Regions from separate parts of the Methylophaga sp. UBA3613 genome, predicted to be linked through region 3. Evidence: predicted binding sites of a transcription regulator. Region 3 holds the regulator's gene; each other region holds the start of a gene.
What was found. The regulator PhoB, encoded in region 3, activates phosphate uptake and scavenging genes when phosphate is short. The targets are predictions, from matches to a motif close to GNNTGTCATAAAACTGTCANAT.
Positions count from the first base shown of each region.

Region 1: the regulator PhoB is predicted to act here: its motif matches at 3,431-3,452, upstream of B3S93_RS08535 (lysophospholipid acyltransferase family protein).
Region 2: the regulator PhoB is predicted to act here: its motif matches at 4,616-4,637, upstream of pstS (phosphate ABC transporter substrate-binding protein PstS).

Region 1 is NZ_DFLS01000006.1:489,842-498,228, reverse strand. Features, by position in the region: gene pcnB (polynucleotide adenylyltransferase PcnB) at 1-169, shown strand, start outside; gene folK (2-amino-4-hydroxy-6-hydroxymethyldihydropteridine diphosphokinase) at 169-657, shown strand; gene B3S93_RS08555 (deoxynucleoside kinase) at 654-1,313, shown strand; gene panB (3-methyl-2-oxobutanoate hydroxymethyltransferase) at 1,310-2,104, shown strand; gene panC (pantoate--beta-alanine ligase) at 2,104-2,958, shown strand; gene panD (aspartate 1-decarboxylase) at 3,010-3,390, shown strand; gene B3S93_RS08535 (lysophospholipid acyltransferase family protein) at 3,507-5,222, shown strand; gene B3S93_RS08530 (YchJ family protein) at 5,225-5,683, opposite strand; gene B3S93_RS08525 (SDR family oxidoreductase) at 5,683-6,462, opposite strand; gene B3S93_RS08520 (cation-transporting P-type ATPase) at 6,592-8,387, shown strand, end outside.
Region 2 is NZ_DFLS01000009.1:6,905-15,291, forward strand. Features, by position in the region: gene B3S93_RS11770 (hypothetical protein) at 1-579, opposite strand, end outside; gene pstB (phosphate ABC transporter ATP-binding protein PstB) at 646-1,473, opposite strand; gene pstA (phosphate ABC transporter permease PstA) at 1,488-2,387, opposite strand; gene pstC (phosphate ABC transporter permease subunit PstC) at 2,384-3,289, opposite strand; gene pstS (phosphate ABC transporter substrate-binding protein PstS) at 3,492-4,583, opposite strand; gene B3S93_RS11795 (hypothetical protein) at 4,917-5,438, shown strand; gene B3S93_RS11800 (OmpW/AlkL family protein) at 5,502-6,179, shown strand; gene B3S93_RS11805 (sensor histidine kinase) at 6,293-7,849, shown strand; gene B3S93_RS11810 (response regulator transcription factor) at 7,852-8,387, shown strand, end outside.
Region 3 is NZ_DFLS01000007.1:15,900-24,286, forward strand. Features, by position in the region: gene B3S93_RS08730 (PstS family phosphate ABC transporter substrate-binding protein) at 1-881, opposite strand, end outside; gene phoR (phosphate regulon sensor histidine kinase PhoR) at 1,023-2,312, opposite strand; gene phoB (phosphate regulon transcriptional regulator PhoB) at 2,325-3,017, opposite strand; gene arsJ (organoarsenical effux MFS transporter ArsJ) at 3,099-4,322, opposite strand; gene B3S93_RS08750 (inorganic phosphate transporter) at 4,381-6,030, opposite strand; gene dsbD (protein-disulfide reductase DsbD) at 6,167-8,005, shown strand; gene aroQ (type II 3-dehydroquinate dehydratase) at 8,141-8,387, shown strand, end outside.

The DNA.
Region 1 (8,387 bases), on a different contig from region 3:
ATCCGGTGAACCTTTGCAAGAGCTGACTGACTGGTGGACAACCTTTCAGCAGACATCTGCTACTGCGCAGGCCGAAATGGTAAATGCTTTAGGTAATGGCGGAGAGACAGATAAACGTAAACCTCGCCGTCGCCGCCGTCGTAAACCTGCTAATAAAAAAGTTGAATAATGCTCGTTTATATTGGACTCGGCAGTAATCTGCAAAACCCACTGCAACAGATAAAAACGGCAATAAATGATGTACAGTCATTAGCCGGAGTAACCATCATCACCGTATCCTCGTTGTATCAGAGCCCGCCCATGGGGCCAGCCGATCAACCTGATTACATTAATGCGGTGATCTCACTGGAAACATCTCTCAGTCCACATCAGTTACTTGATGCTTTACAATCTGTTGAACAACTCCATGGACGCGAACGAAAGCGGCATTGGGGTGAACGGACGCTGGATTTGGATATTTTGCTCTACGGTGAGCAAATATTAGATGATGAGCGACTGAAAATACCGCACCCAGGCATGCATGAGCGGGCCTTTGTGTTATATCCATTGGCCGAAATAGCACCGGATATTGAGATTCCCGGCATAGGTGCTTTACAGCAAATATTGCTCTCCTGCCCGCAAGGTGATTTACAACTAGTGGATAAGATTAGCTTATGAAAACATTGCCACATCGCTATATTGTTGTCGAAGGTCCTATTGGTGTCGGCAAAACCCATCTGGTTAAAAGGTTGGCTGATAGCTTTTCTGGAAATACCTTGTTGGAAGCGCCGGAACAGAACCCCTTTCTGGAACGCTATTACCTGCATCCCAAACAATCCGCATTGCCAACGCAGCTGAGCTTTCTGATGCAGCGCGTTAAATTAGCCAAAACACTACAACAGGATGATTTATTTACCTCATTGCATGTTGCTGATTTCATGCTGGAAAAAGACCGTTTGTTTGCCCAGATATCGCTCGATGATGACGAACTGGCCTTATACAACATGGTTTACGATAGTTTGACCATGCACCATCGGACACCTGATTTGGTGATTTACCTGCAAGCCTCTCTGCCGATCCTGAAAACCCGGATTTCTCAGCGTGGTATCAGTTATGAGCAACATGTCGAGGATGCTTATCTAAAACGATTGGCTGATTCCTACGCTGATTTTTTCCATTATTACGATGCTTCTCCATTATTGATCGTTAATGCAGAACAAATTGATTTGGTGAAAAGTGAAGCCGATTATCAGCAATTGCTGGATCAGATCTGCACTATCCAGAGTGGTCGTCAGTATTACAATCCGTTACCGGTGAAAGAGAAAAACTCATGAGCCGTACCAGTCTCAATCAGCTACGTAAAATGAAAGCCGAGCGTAACAAAATTGCCGTGCTGACGGCATATGATTCAAGTTTTAGTCACGTTCTGGAACAGGCTGGAGTTGATATCGTATTGGTGGGTGACTCACTTGGAATGGTCATTCAAGGTCAGGAAAGCACCTTGCCAGTCACGGTCGAGCATATGATTTACCATACCGCCAATGTGATTCGCGGTAGTGAACGTCTGTTTGTGATCACCGATATGCCGTTCATGAGCTATGCCAATACTGATCAGGCTTTGCACAATGCAGCCCGGTTAATGGCCGAAGGCGGGGCGCAGATGGTTAAACTGGAAGGGGGAGCAGAGCTGGTTGAACTAATTTCTGCCTTAACCCGACGTGGCATTCCTGTTTGTGGTCATCTGGGATTATTACCCCAGTCAGTGCATAAGCTGGGTGGGTATCTGGTTCAGGGGAGAGAACAGTCTGCTGCGGATAAAATTCTGCAGGATGCGATTAGTTTGGAAAAAGCAGGTGCCGATATGCTGGTACTTGAGTGCGTCCCTGCGGCATTGGCGAAGATCATCAGTGAAGCGCTAACGATTCCGGTTATTGGCATTGGTGCTGGCGCTGACTGTGATGGACAGGTTTTAGTGTTACACGACATGTTAGGGATCACTCCTGGTAAACGTCCGCGTTTCAGCCATGATTTCCTGGCCGACAGTGGTCACATCCCTGCAGCAATAAGTCGTTATGTTGAAGCCGTTAAAAATAGTGAGTTTCCCACAGCTGAGCAACAGTATTAATGCAAATTGTTGAATCGATTCTGAGCCTGCGTGGTCAGATAAAGACCTGGCGTGCTGAACATCGGACTATTGCCTTTGTACCGACGATGGGAAACCTTCATGACGGGCATATCTCTCTGGTGAAAAAAGCCCAGACTCTGGCTGACAAAGTGGTGGTCAGTATTTTTGTCAATCCATTGCAGTTTGATGACAAACGGGATTTAGCCAACTATCCCCGGACGTTGCAGACAGATATTAAAAAGCTGACTCAGGTGGGCTGTAATCTGTTATTTACTCCTGATACTGAGGTGATGTATCCGCAGGGCAAGGATTTTCATACCTTTATTCACGTGCCTGGTATGGATGACAAGCTCTGTGGTCTTGAGCGACCCGGACACTTTGATGGTGTTGCCACAGTCGTTACCAAGTTCTTCAATATAGTGCAGGCCGATGTTGCGGTGTTTGGTGAAAAGGATTACCAGCAATTATTGCTGATTCGTAAACTGGTGGCTGATTTGAACTTGCCGATTAAGATCGTGGGCGCAGCTACTGTAAGAGAAGATAGTGGTCTGGCGATGAGTTCTCGTAATCAACATTTAAACGAAACGCTGAAACAGCAAGCTGCAGCGTTGTATTCAAATCTGCTTGAACTCAAACAACAGCTGGAGTCTGGCAATCAGGACTATTCGGCTTTACTGGCTCAAGCCCATATGCAATTAACTGCTTCCGGGTTTACATTGGATTATATTGATATTCGTCGGGCAGAAGATCTGCAATTGGCTAATCCTGCAGTGGATAAAGAGTTGCGGTTGCTGGCGGCGGGACGTGTGGGCAGTGTAAGATTGATTGACAATATTGCTTGTAACCTTGCTTGAGCTTTCTTAAAAAGCGATAATATACGGCTTACTAACGGAATTTTGCCAGCTATGCATCTGACACTGTTAAAAGCTAAATTACATCGTGCCTGTGTAACCCATTCTGAACTGGAATATGAGGGTTCATGCGCGATTGATGGCAAATTACTCGAAGCCGCCGGCATTCACGAGTATGAACAAATTCATATTTACAACGTCGCTAATGGCGAACGTTTCGTGACGTATGCAATTCGAGCTGAAGACGGTTCTAATATCATCTCAGTTAACGGTGCTGCGGCACATAAAGCCTCTCCGGGCGATCGCATTATTATCTGTGCATATACTGCTATGAATGCAGAAGAAGTAAAAAGCTTTAAACCGACGTTGGTATATCTGAATGAAAATAATGATATTACCCATATGCGTCATGCTATTCCTGTCCAAGCGGCCTGATTAAACCCCTTAGATATAACGGTTTGTGAGACTGTCACTGAACAGTCATCAAACCGTTATTTTTTTGTCATATGTGTTCTCTAGACTTTGCAGCATGAAGTTACCAGAGAAACCTTATGCTCAATATTGAACAAGCTGTTCAACAAAAATTCCCCAATTTTCAAAATCAAAAACCTTGGGTCAGAATTCCGACGTTAGGCTTTCTCCGAAAAATCACTCATGAACAGGAAGTTAATCGTTTCCTGGAACAGCATAAGCAGCTTGAAGGCTTTGATTTCATTGATGAGGTCCTGGATTACTTCAACTTCAGCTATAGCATTACGCATCGTCATCGTAACAATATTCCGGCTACAGGTCGTGTTGTCATTGTCGCCAATCATCCATTAGGTGCGTTAGATGGGCTATGTTTATTAAAACTGGTGGGTGAAGTCAGGCGTGATGTGAAAATTGTTGCCAATGACATGCTGTTGAATTTTTCAGCATTAAGTTCGTTGTTTCTGCCGGTAGATAATCTCTCCAAATCTACCCGTAAAAGTAGTATTGCCAGGATTGTTGAGTGTCTGAACAATGATGAGGCTGTGATTGTGTTTCCGGCTGGAGAAGTTTCACGTATACGACCCGGTGGTGTTCGTGATGGTAAATGGAACAGTGGGTTTTTAAATTTTGCCAAAAAAACGCAATCGCCCATTTTGCCGATATATGTTGAAGCCAGAAACTCTTCGCTGTTTTATAGCGCCTCGATGGTTTATAAACCATTGTCAGGCATGATGCTGGCGCATGAAATGTTCAATAAAAACTCCAAAACTATCTCGATGCGGGTAGGGGAGTCTATTGCTTATCAACAGGTTGAACAATTGCCGTTGATAAAGGCCGAAAAAGCCAAGTTATTAAGGCGCCACTTATATCGACTGGCCAAAGGTAAAAAACCGCTGTTTGTCACTGAGCAGACGATTGCCCATCCGCAGGAACGTCGGGCAATCAAAAAAGAATTGCAGCAGGCTGAATTATTGGGTGAAACGGCCGACAATAAAAAAATATATCTGTTTGACTATCAATCAAATTCAGCTGTTATGCAGGAGATTGGTCGTTTACGGGAAATCACTTTCAGACAGGTTGGCGAGGGAACAGGTAAAAGACGTGATTTAGATCATTATGATCGTGATTACCGGCACTTAATTCTCTGGGATGAGCAGGAACTGGAGATAGCCGGTGCTTATCGAATTGGCGAAGTCGCTCGTATTATGAATGCAGGTCGTGATATCTATACCAGTGAATTGTTTCAGTTTACTGCGGCAATGCAGCAATATTTCCCGGTAAGTATTGAATTGGGTCGCAGCTTTGTCAGCCCCAAATACTGGGGTAAGCGCAGCCTGGATTATTTATGGTATGGCATCGGTGCCTACCTAAAACGTTATCCAGAAGTACGGTATCTATTTGGTCCTGTCAGTTTGAGTAATACCTATCCTGATTTTGCCAAGGCGTTGATTGTCAGTTTTTATCAAAAGCATTTTGCCGATGCAGAAAATCTGGCGAAGGGCAGAGTCCCCTATATATTTGATAATGAAATCAAGCAAAGGGTTAATTCAACGTTAGTGAATCATGATGCTGACAATGACTTTACGGCGGTACGCGAGCAACTGGCGCATATGAATGTAACGGTGCCGACACTCTATAAACAATACGCCGATATTTGTGAGCCAAGTGGTGTGCGGTTTATCGATTTTAATATTGATGCCAATTTTGGTAACTGTATCGATGGACTGGTGATGGTTGATCTGCAGCAATTAAAACCAGCTAAACGCAAACGTTATTTAGATGAAAAAAATACCTAACATCACCCGTGGCAGCGTTTAAGTTTTTTTCCACTGCCACAAATGCATTTATCATTCCGGCCAAGTTTGATGGGAGGCAGAAATTCACCATCAAGATAAAACCATAGGCCATCCTGTCGACAAAACCGTGATCTTTCATGTAATTGCCCCATCGGATTATCCAGATAAAAGGCAATAAATTCGACCTCAGCTTCATCGCCGTCTTGTGAATGTTCGATAATAGTTAAACCCAGCCATTGTGTTGTTTGCATCGTTTGCTGCAAGCTGTTTGTGTCGTCTGGCTGTCTTTGAGATGGATGCAAGGTAGTCTGCAAATAATTGCTCTGTTTCATTACAAACGCACTATAACGCGAACGCATTAACTGTTCAGCCGTGACTGCAGTCTGTTTACCCTGATGTAATAAACCACAACAATCTTGATACGTTTTCCCACTAAGGCAAGGACAGTCTTGGTCACTCATTAAAATACAATCTTCATTAAGTCAGGATGTTGAAAGGTATAGTTAAGTTTTGTTTTAATTTTTTGATTACTGATTATTTTGTATTTAACTTCTGTTTCAGTGTCAAACTCGGGAGCGGGTAGCCCCATCAACTTTCTCGCATAACTATAAAATTCACGTTTGCTGGGATGGGTGTCAGCACAACCGTTAAAGGTTTCTCCCCAGGCTTGCTGTTGCAAAATGGCATCAATAATACCGAGGCAATCATCAAGGTGAATCAGATTCACCGGAGCATCTGCTTGAGGCACACGACGACCATTTCGGAAAAACCTGCCTGGATGACGGCGTTTATCAATCAAACCACTGAAACGTAAGATGGTTGTTTGGAAATGATTGCTGGATTGAAACTGCTGTTCTATTTTCCACAAGATGCTGTCGTGGTCTTCAGCATGTTCATCCTCATTCACTTCACGATTGAGACTTTGATAAACCGAGGTGGAACTGATAAACAATATCTTTTGAATCGGTGATTTCTCGATTTGCTGAATAAGATTGGTAAAACCAGTTTGATTTTTAGAGGTAATATTTATAATCAGAATTTCGCTATGCAAAAATTCTTGGATATCGGATATCTGGTCAATATCAACATAAAATGCGCTGGCACCAGCTGTAGAAATTTCAGAGAATCTTTCACGATGACGAGTCGATGTTTTTACATGAAAGCCTTGTTTATATAGTTGAGTTGCCAGTGGTAAGCCCAGCCAGCCGCTCCCTAAAATACTGATAGTGTTAATGCTCATTTCCTTCTAGACAAAGACATAATTTGTCTATTGTGCAGCTTGATGTAGATCAAAACAAACCACTTCGTTACATAGGCCTAACCTATAAACACGTTATGCTAAGGTTATGATCGTTACCAGGAGTTACTGATGAAACAGAATATGCAGACTCAACCATTCGAACAATCCTGGCATCACCTTAGTTCAGAGGAAAGTTTGTCACTACTCGAGAGTGACAAGCATGGATTGGATTCCGAAACTGTTGAACAACGTTTGCAGCAATTTGGTGAAAATCATTTGCCTCGGGTTAAAGGGCGTTCAGCAATAGCCAGGTTATTTGCTCAGCTGCACAATTTGATCATTTATGTGTTGTTAGCTGCAGCGTTGCTTACCGCTTTGCTGGGGCATTGGATAGATTTCTGGGTAATTCTTGCGGTTGTCATATTAAACACGCTAATTGGCTTTATTCAGGAGGGAAAAGCCGAAAAAGCGCTTGATGCTATTAAAGATATGCTGGCGCCTCATGCAACAGTAATCCGTAGTGGGCATCGTCTGCAGATTGAAGCCGATCAGTTGGTTCCCGGTGATGTAGTGGTGTTGGAACCCGGTGATAAAGTGCCAGCAGATTTACGTGTTTTCAGCGCAAAAGGCTTACAAATTCAGGAAGCGGTATTAACCGGCGAATCGGTTGCTGTTGAAAAACACAGTGAGCCGGTAGCGGCAGATGCTGTGTTAGGTGATCGATTGTGTATGGCGTATTCCGGCACCTTGGTCACATCCGGTCAGGGACATGGCGTTGTGGTTGCGACCGGAGCACATACCGAGATTGGCCGAATCAGTGGCATGATTTCCGATATCGAAAATCTCACTACCCCGTTACTACAGCAAATTTCAGTGTTCTCTCGCTGGCTGACCCTGGTCATTATGGTGATTGCCGGATTGGTATTCAGCTATGGTTACTGGTTGAATCAGACCCCGCCTATTGAGATGTTTATGATTGTGGTTGGTGTGGCCGTAGCGGGTATTCCTGAAGGTTTACCGGCTATTCTGACCATCACGCTGGCGATTGGTGTGCAACGCATGGCCAGTCGCAATGCCATTATTCGACGGCTTCCAGCAGTAGAAACTCTGGGCGCGGTATCCATTATCTGCTCTGATAAAACCGGTACCTTAACCCGCAATGAAATGACGGTTTCCACTGTGATGAGCTCGGTAAATAACTATAGCGTCAGTGGTGTGGGTTATTCTCCAGCGGGTGAGTTTACTATTGATGATCAGGCCATTGAAACCGAACAGCACGAAATTTTAACGTTGCTTTTACGCTGTGCCGCTATTTGCAATGATTCGGCATTAAAGCGACGTGGTGATGATTGGCTGGCCGAAGGCGATCCGATGGAAGCAGCGATGCTTAGCGCCGCATTAAAGGCAGATTTTACACTGGAGGAGCTGAAACAATTTTACCCAAGACGTGATGTTATCCCGTTTGATACCGCACATCGTTTTATGGCCACCCTGCATCATGATCACCAAGGCCATGACTTTATTGCTGTAAAAGGTGCACCGGAAAAACTCATCGAGCTTTGCCAATTTCAACGAACAGAACTAGGAGATGTGGAAGTTGATCAGACTTATTGGCATGCACAGATTGAAAAAATTGCAGCAGAAGGCCAGCGAGTGCTGGCCGTGGCCACTAAAACGGTGGAGCAACATACAGGGGAATTGCAGTTTAAAGATTTAGACCAGGGATTGGTGTTACTGGGCTTGATCGGGCTGATTGACCCACCCCGTGAAGAGGCCATTACTGCTGTCAGTGATTGTCATAAAGCCGGTATTCAGGTCAAAATGATTACCGGTGATCATGCCGCAACAGCCAGTGCGATTGCAGCAAAACTGGGTTTGCATCATACGAAAACAGTGTTGACCGGGCACGATCTCACACAACTCAG
Region 2 (8,387 bases), on a different contig from region 3:
ATCTACCAGCGATTTTTTTCGCCGCTTTTTAGTTAACTCTGCTGGCTCAAAAAAATGCTTGGCATTTTCATAAGATAAGACAAAAGGTGAATAACCTTCACGCATTAACACATAGCTCATAATCAAGGAGCCTGTGCGGTGATTTCCTTCTAAAAATAGCTGTGGCTGACTGAGGATGTTGGTGAAGATACCAGCACAACGTTTCCAGACATTCGTATTCTGATTTAATGCCAGCCAATCCATTAACTGACCAATCCCACCATCTCTTACATCATAAAAGTGGGCTTGAGTGGCTTCAAACTGGGAGTGTTTCTCTACAGATGATGTGGTGGAGTGTTGATACAGAACAATATAGTTCAGTTCGAGAAGTAACCCCGAATTACCATAGGCAAATAAATCAATACCGTTGACCAGGTACTCGTCTATTTTTGCATAACCCGCTATCAGGTTTTCGATCACCGTATCGCTTGGTGGTGTGCGTTTCACCTTGAGCGAGGCATTAATCTTTTTAAAGTTGAGTTGCGTATCTATCAGGCACGATCTGATGGCAGCAATATCAAGTCTTGCAATATTGACCATCAAATCAAGCCCGATAGTTCATCATGTTGTTCCGTAATTATTCGTGAAAATGACAAAAGACCAGGATTAACTAAACTCACCCCGGACATATTGTTTGGTGAGCAATTGCTGTGGGTCTTCAAAAATTTTCTTTGTGTCATCCATTTCCACCAGATAGCCGGTGCGGCCACCATTAGAAATATCCACTCCCAGAAATGCGGTGACATCAGCAACACGCATTGCCTGCTGCATATTGTGGGTGACCAGCGCTACGCTGTAATGCTGTTTTAACTCAACCATCAGTTCTTCAATCTGTCGTGTGGCAATGGGATCCAGGGCAGAGCAGGGCTCATCCATTAACAGCACATCGGGCTCTGTTGCAATCGCTCGAGCAATACACAAACGCTGCTGCTGGCCACCTGATAGTGAGAGACCACTGTTTTTAAGTTTATCTTTAACATCATTCCAGATAGCCGCTCTTTTCAACGCTTTGACCACCATCTCTTCTTCATCGCCTTTATAACCATTGAGTCGTAAACCAAATGCAACATTGTCATAAATGCTCATTGAGAAGGGGTTAGGAAGCTGGAACACCATGCCGATATAACGTCTTACTATCACGGCATCTACTTTTTTGCTGTAGATATCGTGATCATGATATTGAATGTGACCTTCAAATCTGAACGAGTCAATCAAATCATTCATCCGATTCATACTTCTCAGTACGGTACTTTTGCCGCAACCAGAAGGACCAATAAAGCCAGTCACTTTATTTTTTTCAACCGGGATAGTGGTATCTCTAACAGCCCTGAAATCACCGTAGTAAATATTTTTGACGTAGCAGTCTAAAACGACTGGGCCTTTAGGCTCATATTTCTTGGCAATAAATTCACCTGTTTCGGCTTGCATATTCATAGTTATTTCCTTGGTTATTCTTTAAATTTCGTTCTGCCAACGACACGGGCAACGATATTGAAAAACAGTACGAGTAAGACCAGCGCCAGCGATGCGGTCCATGCCAGTTCAATCTGATTCTCAAACGGCATACCAGAGAAGTTGTAAATCAGAATGGAGAGCGAGGCAGTTGGTTCTGCCAGCTCTGACATGTAGTAATTGCTGAACAAGGCTGTGAACAGTAATGGAGCAGATTCACCCGCCGCACCGGCAACAGCCAGAATGACCCCGGTCATAATCCCGGGTAGGGCGGTCGGTAATACCACTTTAAATATGACCTGAGTACGGGTACATCCCATGCCAAACGCAGCATCTTTCATTCTTTGTGGAACCTGCTTCATGGCTTCCTCAGCAGCCAGAGTGACCGTTGGCAGCATTAATACAGCCAATGCCACACCACCGGCCCAGGCCGAGTAGGTGCCGGTGGTGATAACGATGACAGCATAGACAAACACACCGGCCAAAATAGAAGGAAAGCCGGTCAGCACCTTGGCTAAAAATCTGGAAACGGTCGCGGTTTTACTGTTGGGATTAAGAATGGCCAGATACAGAGCAGCCATGGTTCCAATAGGAATACTCAGTGCGGAGGCAATACCTACCATGGTTAACGTTCCCACGATGGCATTACCAAATCCACCGCCGGTTTCGAATCCGGCTGGTGGCAAGGCTGTGATAGCCTCGAAATCAAGCCTTGCACCACCTTCCATGATGAGCATGTAAATAACCGATACCAGCGGAATACTGGCTAATATGGCTAGCCCCCAAACCAGTCCTGTCAGGAAAAAATCTTTCAGGGCTCTCAGTTCGAGCACATTTTTTTCAAGACTGGGTAAATTGATTCTTGGTGGAAGAATCTGTTCGTTAATCTGACTCATTTTTTACCCTCAAATTTACGCATGGTGTATTGCTGTACGGCCAGGCCGGCAACATTGACCACAAAGGTGATAAGCAGCAAAACCAGAGACGCATACATCAGAGCCTGAATTTCAATCTCACCTGCTTCTGGGAAGGTTGAAGCCAGCAAGGATGCCAGTGTGTTGGCAGGAGCAAACAGCGAAACACTGATGTCATTCACGTTACCAATTAACATGGCCAGTGCCATGGTTTCACCCAACGCGCGACCAAATCCCAATACCAAACCGGCCAGAATCCCGGAGGAGGCTGTTGGTAACATGACTTTAAGAATCACTTCCCATTTTGTCGCCCCCATACCATAGGCTGCTTCTTTTACTTTATAAGGAATACGACGGAAGGCATCGGCTGAAATGGCTGCGACAGTCGGAAGAATCATAATAGCGAGTACTAATGCGGCGGGAGCCAGGCCTGGACCACTTAAATCAGTACTAAATAAAGGAAACCAGCCAAACGTTTCATGTAGCCAATGGGCGGCCGGCCTGATTAGCGGGATAAGTACATAAATACCCCACAAACCATAAACCACCGAAGGAATCGCCGCTAACAGTTCAATGATGGTTCTGAACATCACTTCGATTTTGGCATGCATGAATCCCTGGGTCAGGAAGATGGCAATAGCGACTCCTAATCCACCACCAATCAGCAGCGCGAGCAGTGAGCTGTATAACGTGCCCCAAATTTCAGGTAACACGCCAAATTCATTCTGGTTGGTATCCCAGGTTGTACCAGTAATAAAACCTAAACCATGCTCCTTAATTGCAGGTAAAGCCTGAGAACCGAGTTCAAAGACGATATAAGCCAATAAAAGTATGATTGATAAAGCACATAAATAAGCAAAAGATCGGAAGACAGAATCTTTCATATAATCACTGGGAGAAGGTGGCGCGGACAATGTTTTGCCACTTGCGGAATCTTTAAAAGGATCGTGAACCATTTGTGTTCCTATCAATCGTGAATATTTATAATAAATATCGCTAACATCTTATTTTCAGGCTCTTGAACAGATAAATGCTGCAAGTGTTTTAAACACTTGCAGCATTGTTTTATCCGATCACCAAGAGTGATTACTGAATCATGCTGGCCGCGTTGCGAACTTTCTCAACAACATTTTCTGGCAGCGGGATATAGCCCATTGCTTCAGATGATTCCTGACCTGTTGTAATCATGTATTCAATAAGGTCTTTTAAGGCTTTGGCTTTCTCTTCACCTTGGTTTTTGTAAACCAATAACCATGTGAACGTTGCGATAGGATAGGCATCATCACCCGATGGGTCAGTTGCCCATGCACGCAGGTCCGGTACATCACTATTTGGCAGATTACCCTCCGGGAAATCAGTCGTCGCTAAGGCTGAAGCACCTGTTTCGCCACCAGCTTCAATAAAGTTACCTTTTTGATTTTCCAGCATGGCCGTCGGCATTTTGGTCAGTTTGGCAAATCCATATTCAACATAGCCGATTGCGCCAGGTGTTTGTTTGATAGTCGCTGTTACACCATCATTTTTAGGTGCTTTGACAATTGTGCCAGCACTTGGCCAGTTAGGTGCTTTTGCACCACCAACTTGTTCTTTGAAGTTATCGCTGATTGCTGCTAAGTGATTAGTGAATACATAGCTGGTACCACTTGAATCAGAACGAACAACAACAGTAATGTTTTGGTCAGGAAGTTTTACACCAGGATTGGCCGCCTGAATTTTCGGGTCGTTCCAGTTCGTAATGTTGCCCAGGAAGATTTCCGGATAAACATCACGTGGCAATTTTAATTCTTGAATACCATCAAGGTTGTAAGAAATGACGACTTCGCCCGCCGTGACTGGAAGCAGGATAACGCCTTTTTTGACTTGTTCTATTTCACTGTCTTTCATTGCAGCATCACTGCCTGCAAAGTCTACCGTTTCGTTAATGAAATCCTGAATACCTGCGCCACTACCTTTAGATTGGTAATCAATACGAACGCCATCAGTTTGCTTGCTGTAGTCCTTAAACCACTTGTTATAAAGTGGTGCTGGGAAACTTGCACCAGAACCAATCAATTTAAGATCAGCGTATGCAGCGGATGAATTCATGGCACCAATAAGCGCGCCAATGACAAAAACTGACTTTGCGCTCTTCGCAAATAGTTTCATAAAAACTCCTGACAAATGAAAAAAGTAAAACACTCAATTTACTGGTTGCTAAGTCTATTGGTGGTTTGTTAAAGATTTATGACAGTGGCGAAGATGTTGAATGTATCTCTCTAAATGACGCGTAAGTTTGGCCTTAAAGGTATTCCTGGACCGACGGCATTAACAGGTGAAATCTCACGTTAGCCTTGTTTATCAGGTCATCGAACTAGTATTAAGTTGATATGCCAATGCCGTCTTCTGAAAACAGACAATAAAAGATTAACAACTTGTTAATCTGTTATTCATCCAAGCTTAATTCCTTGTCGGTTTGATTTTCATCTCTTGCAAATATCATGGCTCTCAGGTTAACAACAGGAGAGACCAACAATGAAAACGACATATCTTGCAAGCGCATTCAGTCTGATTTTTACCACCTCGGCATTTGCTCAAATCGATAAAATCGATGCAGAAGCTATTCAGGCAGCACAAAACGCCTGGGCAGAAGGTATTGTGGAAATCGGTCAGGCCAAAATCAATGGTGAAGATGCAGGTGCAGTCGCCAGTGAGTTACTGGACAACTTGTATGCATTCGACGACAAAGTGCTATTCAAACCAACTAAAGCGGTGGATGACCCGTTCCGAAACAGTTATGAAGAAGCGCTTTCGTATTTTGTAGGCGGCATGCTTGAGGAAGATAAAGGCTTTGCTCTGCAGCCTTGGACTGCAGTTCGATTTGAGAATGAAGACTTGCTGATTCGTGACGACAATGCCCTTGCAATGGGGCTTTACTACTTTACCGATACGGCTGGTAACGAAACCAAAGTTGAATACACATTTGGTTATCGATTGGATGACGATGGCAGTGTCAAAATCGAATTACATCACTCTTCCTTACCTTTTAGTAAGTAATTAATTCAGCCTGCACAAGATCTTGTGCAGGCTTTTTCTCCTTTATTAAAGAGTCTGCTTAATATGAAGAAATATTCGAGTGCACCTTTGTTTATGCTGTTGGCCGGGTTTCTTGGTCCTGTCAGTTATGTTCAGGCTTATGAGGCTGGTGACTGGTTGATTCGTGGAAGGGTGATTAACGTTAATCCAAATGATTCAAGTGGAACGGTATCAGTCAATGGAGTTGATCAAGGAACGGAAGGTGTCAGTGTTGATAGCGATACTGTACCGGAACTGGATATCACCTACATGATGACACCCAACTGGGGCATAGAGTTGATTTTAGGGTATTCCGAGCACACCGTGGATGGTAGCCAAAGCTGGGATTTTCTGGGGCCGGTCGCTGAAACCAAAGTTCTGCCACCAACCCTAACCTTGCAATATCATTTCCGCCCAAATGGCAAACTGAAGCCGTATGTCGGAATGGGAGTGAACTACACCTATTTCTTTGATGAAAAGGTTCCCAACAGCTCTGGCCTCAGTAATCCCGGTGACTCGGTCAAGCTTAAATCATCCTGGGGACTGGCTTTTCAGGCGGGTGTTGACTATGCACTGGATGATGACTGGTTTGTGAACCTTGACCTGAAATACATCGATATTGATACCACAGCGACTTATCGGAATACGGCGGCGGGCTCTGTGTCTGTCAGCACTGATATTGATCCTGTGATCTTCGGTATCGGTATTGGCAGACGTTTTTAATGTGAAAAACCCATTAGATTAATCTGAGATAGTGGAGATGGTTTAAGTAAACTGCCTGAATGTTGATATATTAGCTTTTGCGAACGATTTTATTCTTCACTGGGTTGCATTTGATGTACCGGAAAAAAATTATTGCTTTTGCTGTTGTCGCTCTTGCCATGGTTTTCCTGGCAGGAGCGCTGGCTATCTGGTCAACAAGACTGACTGCCCAGAACATCGTTCAAGTGAACATGGCAAATGCATTGCTCACAGAGCATTGGAAATTATCCAATAACAGTTATCGTTTATTCAAACAGATTACCGATGAATTATTATTTGGCAAAAATGCCAATCAGGCGTTAGTTCGTAACAAGCGAGAGTTGATTGCCAATGCCATTTCCACAATAACGCAACTTGAACAACAACAACGACTGGCTCTGGGCGAAATCGCCACCAAGGGAACGGTAGAAGATACCAAGGAGCTGGAAAAGTTACTCAACGATATTCTTGATGCGTTTGACGCGGTGCTTGCTGAGCCGGTAAGTCAGCTTAATACTGAAAAAATTCGTTTCCTGCTGGAGGAGCAGATTGATAATCGGTTTCGGGAAGCCATTAATTCAGCTTTGCAACGACAAAGTACTATCGTCAATTCACTAAATTCAGATATCGAAAATATTCACACCAATATTGCCTGGGCTGCTGCCGCACTCACTATTTTTGCTGTATTTGCAGCGCTGTTGGGTAGTTATGCCATGATTCGTAATATTTCGATTCCAGTAGATTTTCTAAAAAAAGCAGCCGAATCTTTTGCTGGCGGAAACCTGAATTATCGTGTGCCACGCGGATTTGATCGAGAGTTTGATGCGATTTCAGCCGCCTTTAACGATATGGCTCAGAAACTTTCTGAAGAGAAATCTTTGCGGGATAAACTCAATAGTCAGCTGGAGTTTGAGGTTAATAAACGCACCAGTGAATTGCAGGTCCTCAATGAAACCTTGAAAAAAAATGATGCTGCCAGAAGAAGCTTTCTGGCAGATGTCAGTCATGAACTGCGCACACCACTCACCATCATTCGTGGCGAAACCCAGGTCGCGCTTCGACAGAGCAGACAACTTGATGAGACCGAGGCACGAAGTATTTTGGAAAGCGTTCATGAACAGTCTCTTTTATTGAGTCGTCTAGTGGATGATTTGTTGTTTATTGCTCGAACAGAAGCCAATAATCTTCAGTTAAAGATAGATGTATATTCGATTAATAAGCTGCTGAAAAATTGCGTAAATGAATTTCAACGTACGGCAAATCAGCACAAAATCAATCTGAAATGTGGCCTTCCTTTTGATGAGGCTATTGTCAGGGTTGATAAAGATCGATTTCAACAATTGCTGAGAATCTTGTTTGATAATGCAATTAAATATAGTCCATCCGATACCAACGTTACCGTTTCGTCAAAACTGGATGCTGGTAATGTAATCATTACTGTTCAGGATCAAGGTGCTGGGGTGGCAGATGACGAGTTGCCATTAATTTTTGACCGATTTTATCGAAGTCAACGAATGCAGCATGAAAAACCAACGGGATCAGGACTGGGCTTGTCCATTGCCAAATCAATATGTGATGCCCATCAGGCATCTATCTGGGCGGTCAATACGGAAGACGGACTGGCAATTCATATTAAGCTTGCTGTGGAGTAACAATGCAAATATTGATTGTTGAAGATGAAAAGCGTGTGGCCGATTTTATCTGCAAAGGTTTGAGGGTTGAAGGCTATTTTTGTGAACAGGCTCATAATGGTCAATCAGGGCTTATGCTGGTCAATTCACATAGCTTCGATGTCATTATTCTTGACAGAATGTTACCGGATACAGACGGCATCAGTTTTTTAAAGCATATTCGTAATGCAGGTATTTCTACGCCGGTGTTATTTCTTACAGCGTTGGATGATATTGAAGAAAAGGTTCACGGCTTGCGTGCAGGAGCCGATGATTATTTAACAAAACCTTTTGATTTTGAAGAATTACTTGCCCGTATCGAAGTTCTTTCCCGCCGGGGAATAAATGGACCTGATGTCGATGAAAATATTATTAAATTGAATGATATTTCTATTTCTCTGACCCACAGGACAGTATATAAGGGCAATGAGCTGATAAAAATGACCACAATGGAATTTGACTTATTGTTGTTTTTAGCAAAATCCAAAGGTCGTGTGTTAAGTCGTGAACGTATACTGAA
Region 3 (8,387 bases):
TGACCCACTTTAGAAAGAATCATTTTCATGAATTCACGGTCAAGTGGTGACATTGGTTTGTTAGGTGCTTTGTTCACATAAACCCACAGGAAACGTGACATTGGATAAGAACCATCAGCAGCATTTTCACCACTTGCTTCAATGAAAGGTTGACCCGCTTCTTTCGCCAACGGAACCAGTTTTACGCCTGATGTTTTGTAACCAATACCGGAATAGCCCAGACCATTGGTTGATTTAGTCACACCTTGAACAACTGAAGCTGAACCTGGTTGCTCATTTACAGTGTTTTTGTAGTCACCTTTGCACAAAGCGTTATCTTTAAAGTAACCGTAAGTACCTGATACTGAGTTACGACCATATAACTGGATTGAACCCAGACCTTCAACACCTAATTGTGACCAGTCAGTGATATCTTCTGGATAACCACACTTACGTGTTGCTGAGAAAGCAGCATCAACTTGAGGGATAGTCATGCCTTCAATTGGGTTGTCTTTGTGCACATAAACAGCCAGAGCATCGATAGCAACAGGGATAGCTGTTGGTTTGTAACCGTATTTGTTTTCAAATTCTTTGATTTCGCTGTCTTTCATCTCACGGCTCATCGGCCCAACGTTTGATGTACCTTCAGTTAACGCAGGAGGCGCAGTTGAAGAACCAGCCGCTTGAATCTGGATGCTGACATTAGGATATTCACGTTTGAACTCTTCTGCCCACAAGGTCATCAAGTTAGCTAATGTGTCAGAACCGACGCTTGATAAGCTACCTGAAACACCGCTTGTTTTTTCATATTCTGGCAGGTTTGGATCGACGTCTGCAAAGCTGGCAGCGGAAAACGTCATTGCCAAAGCGGCGCCGTATAAAGCAAATTTTTTCTTGAACATGAGTCATTAACTCCTTGGGTTAAAAATAAGTTCCAACGCTTACCGCGTTGAGCACCCGAGCAGTATCGCGATTAACTGTGACAAGGATATGAAAGAAATATGACAATACTGTGACATGACCGAAAACAGTAGTCAGTAAGGCTAAATGTCTATTTTATCCATCACATTTTTGGCGGGAAAACAGCATTTAAAACTTGAACCTTCACCAATAGCACTCTGAATCAACAGTTCAGCTTTGTGTCGTTGCAACACATGCTTGACGATGGCCAGCCCAAGTCCTGTACCACCGGTTTCCCTGGCACGACCACTATCAACACGGTAAAAGCGTTCTGTTAAGCGGTCGAGATGATGCTGGGCAATACCTTCACCGGTATCTTTTACCTCAATAACAGCAAACTCACCCTCGATATCCCATCTGACATCGATCTGGGTTTCTGCTGGGGTATATTTGACTGCATTAAAGACCAGATTGGAGATTGCGCTGCGTAGTTCATCAGCATCTGCCATTAGCCATTTTTCACTCAAACAATGCAGGTTGATCTGATGTTGATGAAAATGTTCCAGTCGTTTGGCATCCTCCACCACGCTATGCAATAACTTGCAGATATCCGTAGGTCGGTGTTGCAACGGCTTTTCACCGGTTTCCAGTTGAGATAATGCCAGCAGATCCTTGATCATAAGATGCATTCGTTGGCTTTGTTGCTGCATTACCGGTAAAGCCTGTTGCCAGAGCTCCTGATCACTTTCCGTGGTCAAGGTTTCCAGATACCCCCGTAAAACCGTCAATGGTGTACGCAATTCATGCGATACATTGGCCACAAAATCACGCCGCATACGCTGCAGTTTCTGTGTCTGGGTGATATCTCTGGCGATCAGCAACCTGTCCTTGCTTGCATACCGAACGACTTTGAATTCAAGCTGAATGCGATCATTCATCGGTGAAACGGCTATAACCGATTCCTCGGCGTCACCATCAAGTTCCAGTAATTTTTGGAATGCCGGGTCGCGAACCAGATTATTGACTCTGACGCCATTGTCATGCGGCCAGTTGATTCCCAATAACGTCATGGCTGAGGTATTGGCCCAACTGACTTGACCAAACTCGCCCATTACCACCACCGCATCAGGTAAAGCCGCAGTGGCCGATTGGAAACGTTTTAAATAACCGGTGAGCTTTTTTTTACGACTGCTGTTTTGTGCGCGCATCTGTTCGATCTGCCGACACACGTCATTAATAACCCCTTCGGCTTGCGGAGAACTGTTTTTCTTAGGTTTATCCAGCCATGCCTGCAACTGGTTCCATTTACTCTGCATCCAGAAAATGTAAATAAGTGCAGCGACAAACAGAAAAGCCATCATATGACCAACGACCAGTCCCACAAAACCGGCCAGACTGAGCACGGTCAGTAAACGCCAATAATCCCATTGCATCAGACGATCCTGCTATTCAGCAGAAAAACGGTAACCGACACCGCGAACGGTTTGTACCAGGTTGTCATGACCGCTGGGTTCCAGCGCCTTACGCAGACGACGAATGTGCACATCCACTGTGCGCTCCTCTATATATACGGTATCGCCCCAGACAAAATCCAGCAGCTGGGAGCGGTTATAGGCTCGCTCTGGGTTTTTCATAAAAAAGTGTAGTAAACGGAATTCGGTCGGTCCCAATTCAATGCGTTCACCATTCACCGAGACCCGGTGGCTTTTGGTATCCATAACCAGTTCACCCATCTGCAATTTCTGGGCATCATCATCTTCCATCGGACGACAACGACGTAAAACCGCTTTAATTCGTGCAATTAATTCAGGTGGGGAAAATGGTTTATTAATATAGTCATCAGCACCGACGCTCAGACCTTTCACCATATCTTCACTTTCGCCTTTGGCGGTGAGCATAATCACGGGAATGGATGCTAAAAACTCATTGGCACGCAGACGGCGGATAAACTCGATGCCATCAATTCCAGGTAACATCCAGTCCAGCAAAATCATGTCTGGTTGTTGATTTTTCAACCAATCCAGCCCCGTTTCGCCATCCTTGACTGCTTCGCAGGTAAATCCCGTTTGACGCAGACTGAAATTAATCATGTCACGAATGGCGGCGTCATCTTCAACCAGTAATACTGATATGCTCATATCCGATTTTTTCCTGAACTATTTTTCTAAGAATAAAGCTTAACGGCTAAATATGACAATTTGATAACAACGCTGAAAGCTTTATACAGTCTGGTCTTTGCGCGGTAACATTTTTGAAATAAAACTGGCGGACAGAATCATTAAGGCAGAAATGACCAGACAGGCTGCTAACCCGGAAACCTGATAGACCCAGCCAGATAATAATGTACCAAACAATCTTCCAGCCGCATTAGCCATGTAATAAAAACCGACATCCAGGGAAACCCCAGCCGCATCAGCATATGACACGATAAGATAGGAATGGATTGCAGAATTGATCGCAAAGATAGCGCCATAAATTAATAAGCCGACAGTTAAAGCAGGTATGACAGCCCATTCAAAATATACCGAGGCGGCAATCAATAACGGCAACACAAAGAGGGGTAAGGACCATAGCCAGACATGATAGCCATCAGGAGCATTTTGTCTGGAAAAGCCAGTCAGCTTAGGGGCAAGTGCCTGCACAATACCGTAAGCAATTACCCAAGCCGCCAGCAGACCACCGACATAAATAGGTGACCACTGTAATTGGGCATGCAAAAACACTGGTAAGGCCACCACAAACCAGATATCTCGAGAACCAAACAAAAAGAACCTTGCCAACGACAAATGATTCACCGGTGCACTTTTTGACCAGATATCACTGAATTTTGGTTTATTTTTGGCTTTACCCAGATCGCGTTGCAACATGACGATGCTGAAAATCAACACTACCAGAAGCACAATCGCCATGGCCAGTATCGCGCCACGAAAACCGATCCAGGAAAGCAGGGCCGCACCGACAAAGAAACCAACACCTTTCAGGGCATTTTTGGAGCCGGTAAGGATGGATATCCATTTAAATAAGGTTGATTGGGCGTTATCAGCCACCAGCATTTTGATGCTGGATTTGGCACTCATTTTATTCAAATCTTTGGCAATACCGGAGAGTGCCTGCGCGACCATGACATACGCCACAGTGAGCCACTGCGGATCCACCAGCAGCATTGCCAATGCAATAACCTGTAATAACAAGCCCAGATGCATTGTGACGTTTAACCCTACTCTGGCGGCCAGCCAGCCACCGACCAGGTTTGTCACTATGCCGAAAAATTCATACAGAACAAACAGCATTGCCACTTCAAGCGGGCTGTAGCCCAGTTGATGGAAAAACAATACCACCAGCATGCGTAACGCACCGTCGGAAACGGTAAACGCCCAGTAGCTGAAGGTCACCACCAGATATTGCTGAATCGCAATGGGCAATGCTTTAAGTTTATTCAGCATGTTCAAATCGTCCTGACAAATAAGCTGAAAATAATATGTCAGTTTAATGAAGATTTGATTACAGCATGATGCCTCTAATCATAAAGAAGATGCAGGCTGATAAAGTTGCCGCTGCTGGAACGGTGACCACCCACGCTGTGACGATCTTTTTCACCATATCGCGTTTAACGAACAGGTTTTTCTTTTCTTTTTTGAGGACTTTTTTGGCTTTTTTCAGCGCGGACTCTTCCTCATCAATCAATCGATAAAGCTCGGTAATACGTTGATATTCATCCACGGTTTTGGAGGGTTTTTTCTCCAGTTTTTTCAATTCGCCGCGCAGTGCATTAAGCATCTTTTTATCATCTTTGATTTCGGCTTTTTCGCGATCAATCTGGCGTTCGATTTTATTTGATTCATCCAGCCATTCACGCAGGAACCCAACCCCAAATACCCCACCAATGGCAATATGCGTTGTACTGACCGGCAATCCGAGCTGACTGGCAATGATGACGGTCAAAGCAGCAGCCATAGCGATTGAATAGGCTCGCATCTGATCCAGCTCGGTAATTTCACCACCTACGGTACGAATCAGCCTTGGACCATACAGACCCAAGCCAATGGCAATACCTAAAGCACCCACGGCCATAATCCAAAGCGGAATACCGGCTTTATCGGTGATACCACCTGACATAATGGCGTCATTTATTGCGGCCAGAGGACCGATGGCATTTGCCACGTCATTCGCACCATGAGCAAAACTTAATAAGGCCGCAGCAAAGATTAACGGAATAGTGAATTGTGCATTGACACTGGCACGATCATTTTTCATGTATTGCAGATTACTGGCCAGAGACTTTTTAACGATCCAGAACACCAGCACCCCAATCAGAAAACCAATCAATGCAGCAGCCAAAAAACTGGGGTTGGCTTGCGGAGCTATATCGACAATTGGCAGTCCATTCAGCGTAGTTATGAATTGCCCCCATACCTGCTTAAGCCCTTTGATCACCAGATAAGTGGAAAAAGCCCAGGCCATCACCGAAACATAAATCGGTACCCAACGATAGGAAGCCTGAATTTTGTCGTCGCGAAAAATGATGGTTTTTTTGATAGCCAATAAAAAAGAGGCCGCAATAATGCCTCCCATCAATGGCGAAATAATCCAGGAACTGACAATAGCCCCCATAGTGCCCCAGTCAACAATACCAAAGCCAGCGGCAGCCATACCACCGCCCATTACCCCCCCCACTATTGAGTGAGTAGTTGATACAGGCGCTCCGGCGACGGTTGCCAGATTAAGCCATAAAGCCGCTGCTAATAATGCAGCCATCATGGCCCAGACAAAGGTTTCGGTATCGGTACCAAATTGCTTGATATCAATAATGCCGCCTTTAATAGTCGACACCACTTCGCCACCAGCGATAAAGGCACCGGCTGCCTCAAAAATCATTGCGATCATAATCGCGCCGCCCATAGTCAGCGCCTTGGAGCCGACCGCCGGGCCAACATTATTGGCTACATCGTTGGCACCAATATTCATCGCCATATAACCACCGAACACGGCGGCAATGGCTAGAAACAGGTTATTGGGAACACCACCCGAGGTAGCAAAACTGTATGCAAGAATGCCAGCGAGGAAAAATAGAGCGAAGCCTATTCGGGCTAATTCGGCATGGCTTTTTTTGTAGGCCTGTTTTTCAAGTTTATGAATGGTTTTGATTTCCACAAGACACCTGTGTTTCGCCAAAAAAGAAGGCAATTATTACAGTTTAAAGACAACATGACATCCTGTTGCACTCACCCGTGTAACGTTCGACTGTTAGAATGGTCTGTAACTGCAATGAATCAGTGGCGATAATGTAATGAAACAATTTTTAATCCTGCTCATGCTGCTCAGCAGTTTTTCCGCACAGGCGCGCCCGAGCCTGTTGGAGAAATTTGGTTTCGACAGTGCAGACTCTCCTCCTGAAGTTGATGAAGCCTTTGACTTTGAAGCGATAGTGACTGATCCCGAAACGATATTGGCAGGCTGGCAGATAATGGAAGGAAATTATCTGTATCAGAATAAAATCCGCTTCGAAATAATCGGGGATGACTCTGTACAGTTGGGCGAATTTACTTTGCCCGGCGGGCATATGAAAAATGATGCATATTTTGGTTTATCCGAGGTGTATACCAGCGATGTGCAAATCAAGCTGCCGCTGATACGTACTCAGTCCGAACCGACCCGCATCACATTAACAGCCCATTATCAGGGCTGCTCTGAAACGTTTGGTATCTGTTACCCCCCTACCCGCAAAACCTTCGATCTGGAGTTACCGGCAACAACCACAGTCAGCAAGACTGCAACCACTGAGACACAAACCTCGGCCCCGACCTCACTGCTATCTTCCACACCCCTAAGTCAGCAGGATGAAATTTCACAGCGTCTGCAAAATGACAATCTGTTGCAAATTCTGTTTGGTTTTCTGGGGCTCGGCTTATTACTGGCCTTTACCCCCTGCGTTTTCCCAATGATTCCGATTTTGTCCGGCATTATTGTCGGCCAGGGTGAGCATATTACGACCCGCCGGGCGTTTATTCTGTCACTGATTTATGTACTGGCCATGTCCGTTACCTATACAGTGGCAGGGGTTTTAACCGGCTTACTCGGCGGCAATCTCCAGGCTATGCTGCAAAATCCGTGGGTGATATCAGGCTTTGTTGGCATTTTGCTGTTACTGGCGTTATCGATGTTTGGCTTTTATGAATTGCAGTTGCCACATGCTCTGCAACAACGATTGCATCAACTCAGCCACCGTCAGCAGGGCGGTACATTAGCCGGCGTGGCATTGATGGGGCTGCTATCAGGATTAATTGTCGGGCCCTGCCTGGCTCCACCACTAGCAGGTGCCTTATTATTTATCAGTCAGCACGCAGATCCGGTGCTGGGAGGTGCGGCATTATTTGCAATGAGTATCGGCATGGGAATTCCGTTACTGATTATTGGCACCTCAGCCGGAACCCTGCTGCCCAAAGCCGGACGCTGGATGGAAAATATCAAGGCTTTTTTCGGTGTGATGCTGCTCGCTTTGGCGATATGGATGCTGGATCGCATTCTGCCGGGTTGGGCCATTCTGTTTATGAGTGGCGCCCTGCTGGTGATGACCGCAGTGTATCTGGGTGCCCTGAACAATCTACCGATTGAAGCAACTGGCTGGCAAAAATTCTGGAAAGGTCTGGGACTTTTATCACTTATCACGGGTGCATTAATGCTCATCGGCAGTGCCAGCGGCGGACAATCCATTTTGCAGCCTTTGCATAAATTAAGCCTTTCGCCCGGCACAACAGCCCCTCAACCCGCTCTGCAATTTACCTATGTCAACTCACTGGAAGAACTGCAGTCTCAGCTGCAGCAAAGTAATAAGCCGGTGATGCTCGATTTTTATGCCGACTGGTGTACCGATTGCAAAAACATGGAACAAACGACTTTCCGTGATGCCGAGGTCATCAGCACGTTGCAGAATTTTACTTTGCTGAAAGTGGATCTCACAGACAATACTGATGCGCATCAAACCTTGTTAAAATCATTGCGGGTATTTGGTCCACCCAGCATGTTGTTTTTTGACGAAAATGCAGAAGAATCGGCTGAACATCGTCTGGTCGGGCACGTCTCAGCCGCCCAGTTGAACGCTCATCTGGCGGATTTCCAGGCCAGATAATTAAAACTGCAAGAACTTCTCTATTTCGACGAAATTAGCGACAAAAAGCCGGATTTTTAGTTAAAAAGCTGGACAATAAAGCGTTAGCTGGTGCAAAATCTCGGCTTATATTTCCAGTGTTGGTGTGTTGTTATTATGGCGAAATTTCTAGTATTGCATGGCCCCAATCTGAATTTGTTGGGTCAGCGCGAGCCTGAAATTTATGGTGCCACCACGTTAGACGATATCAATACCCGCCTGGCTGAGTTAGCTCAGGCTGATGGCCATCAACTTGATTCACTGCAAAGCAATGCCGAACATGAATTGGTCTCGGCTATACAATCAGCACGTCAGCAATATGATTTTATTTTAATTAATCCCGCAGCTTTTACTCACACCAGCG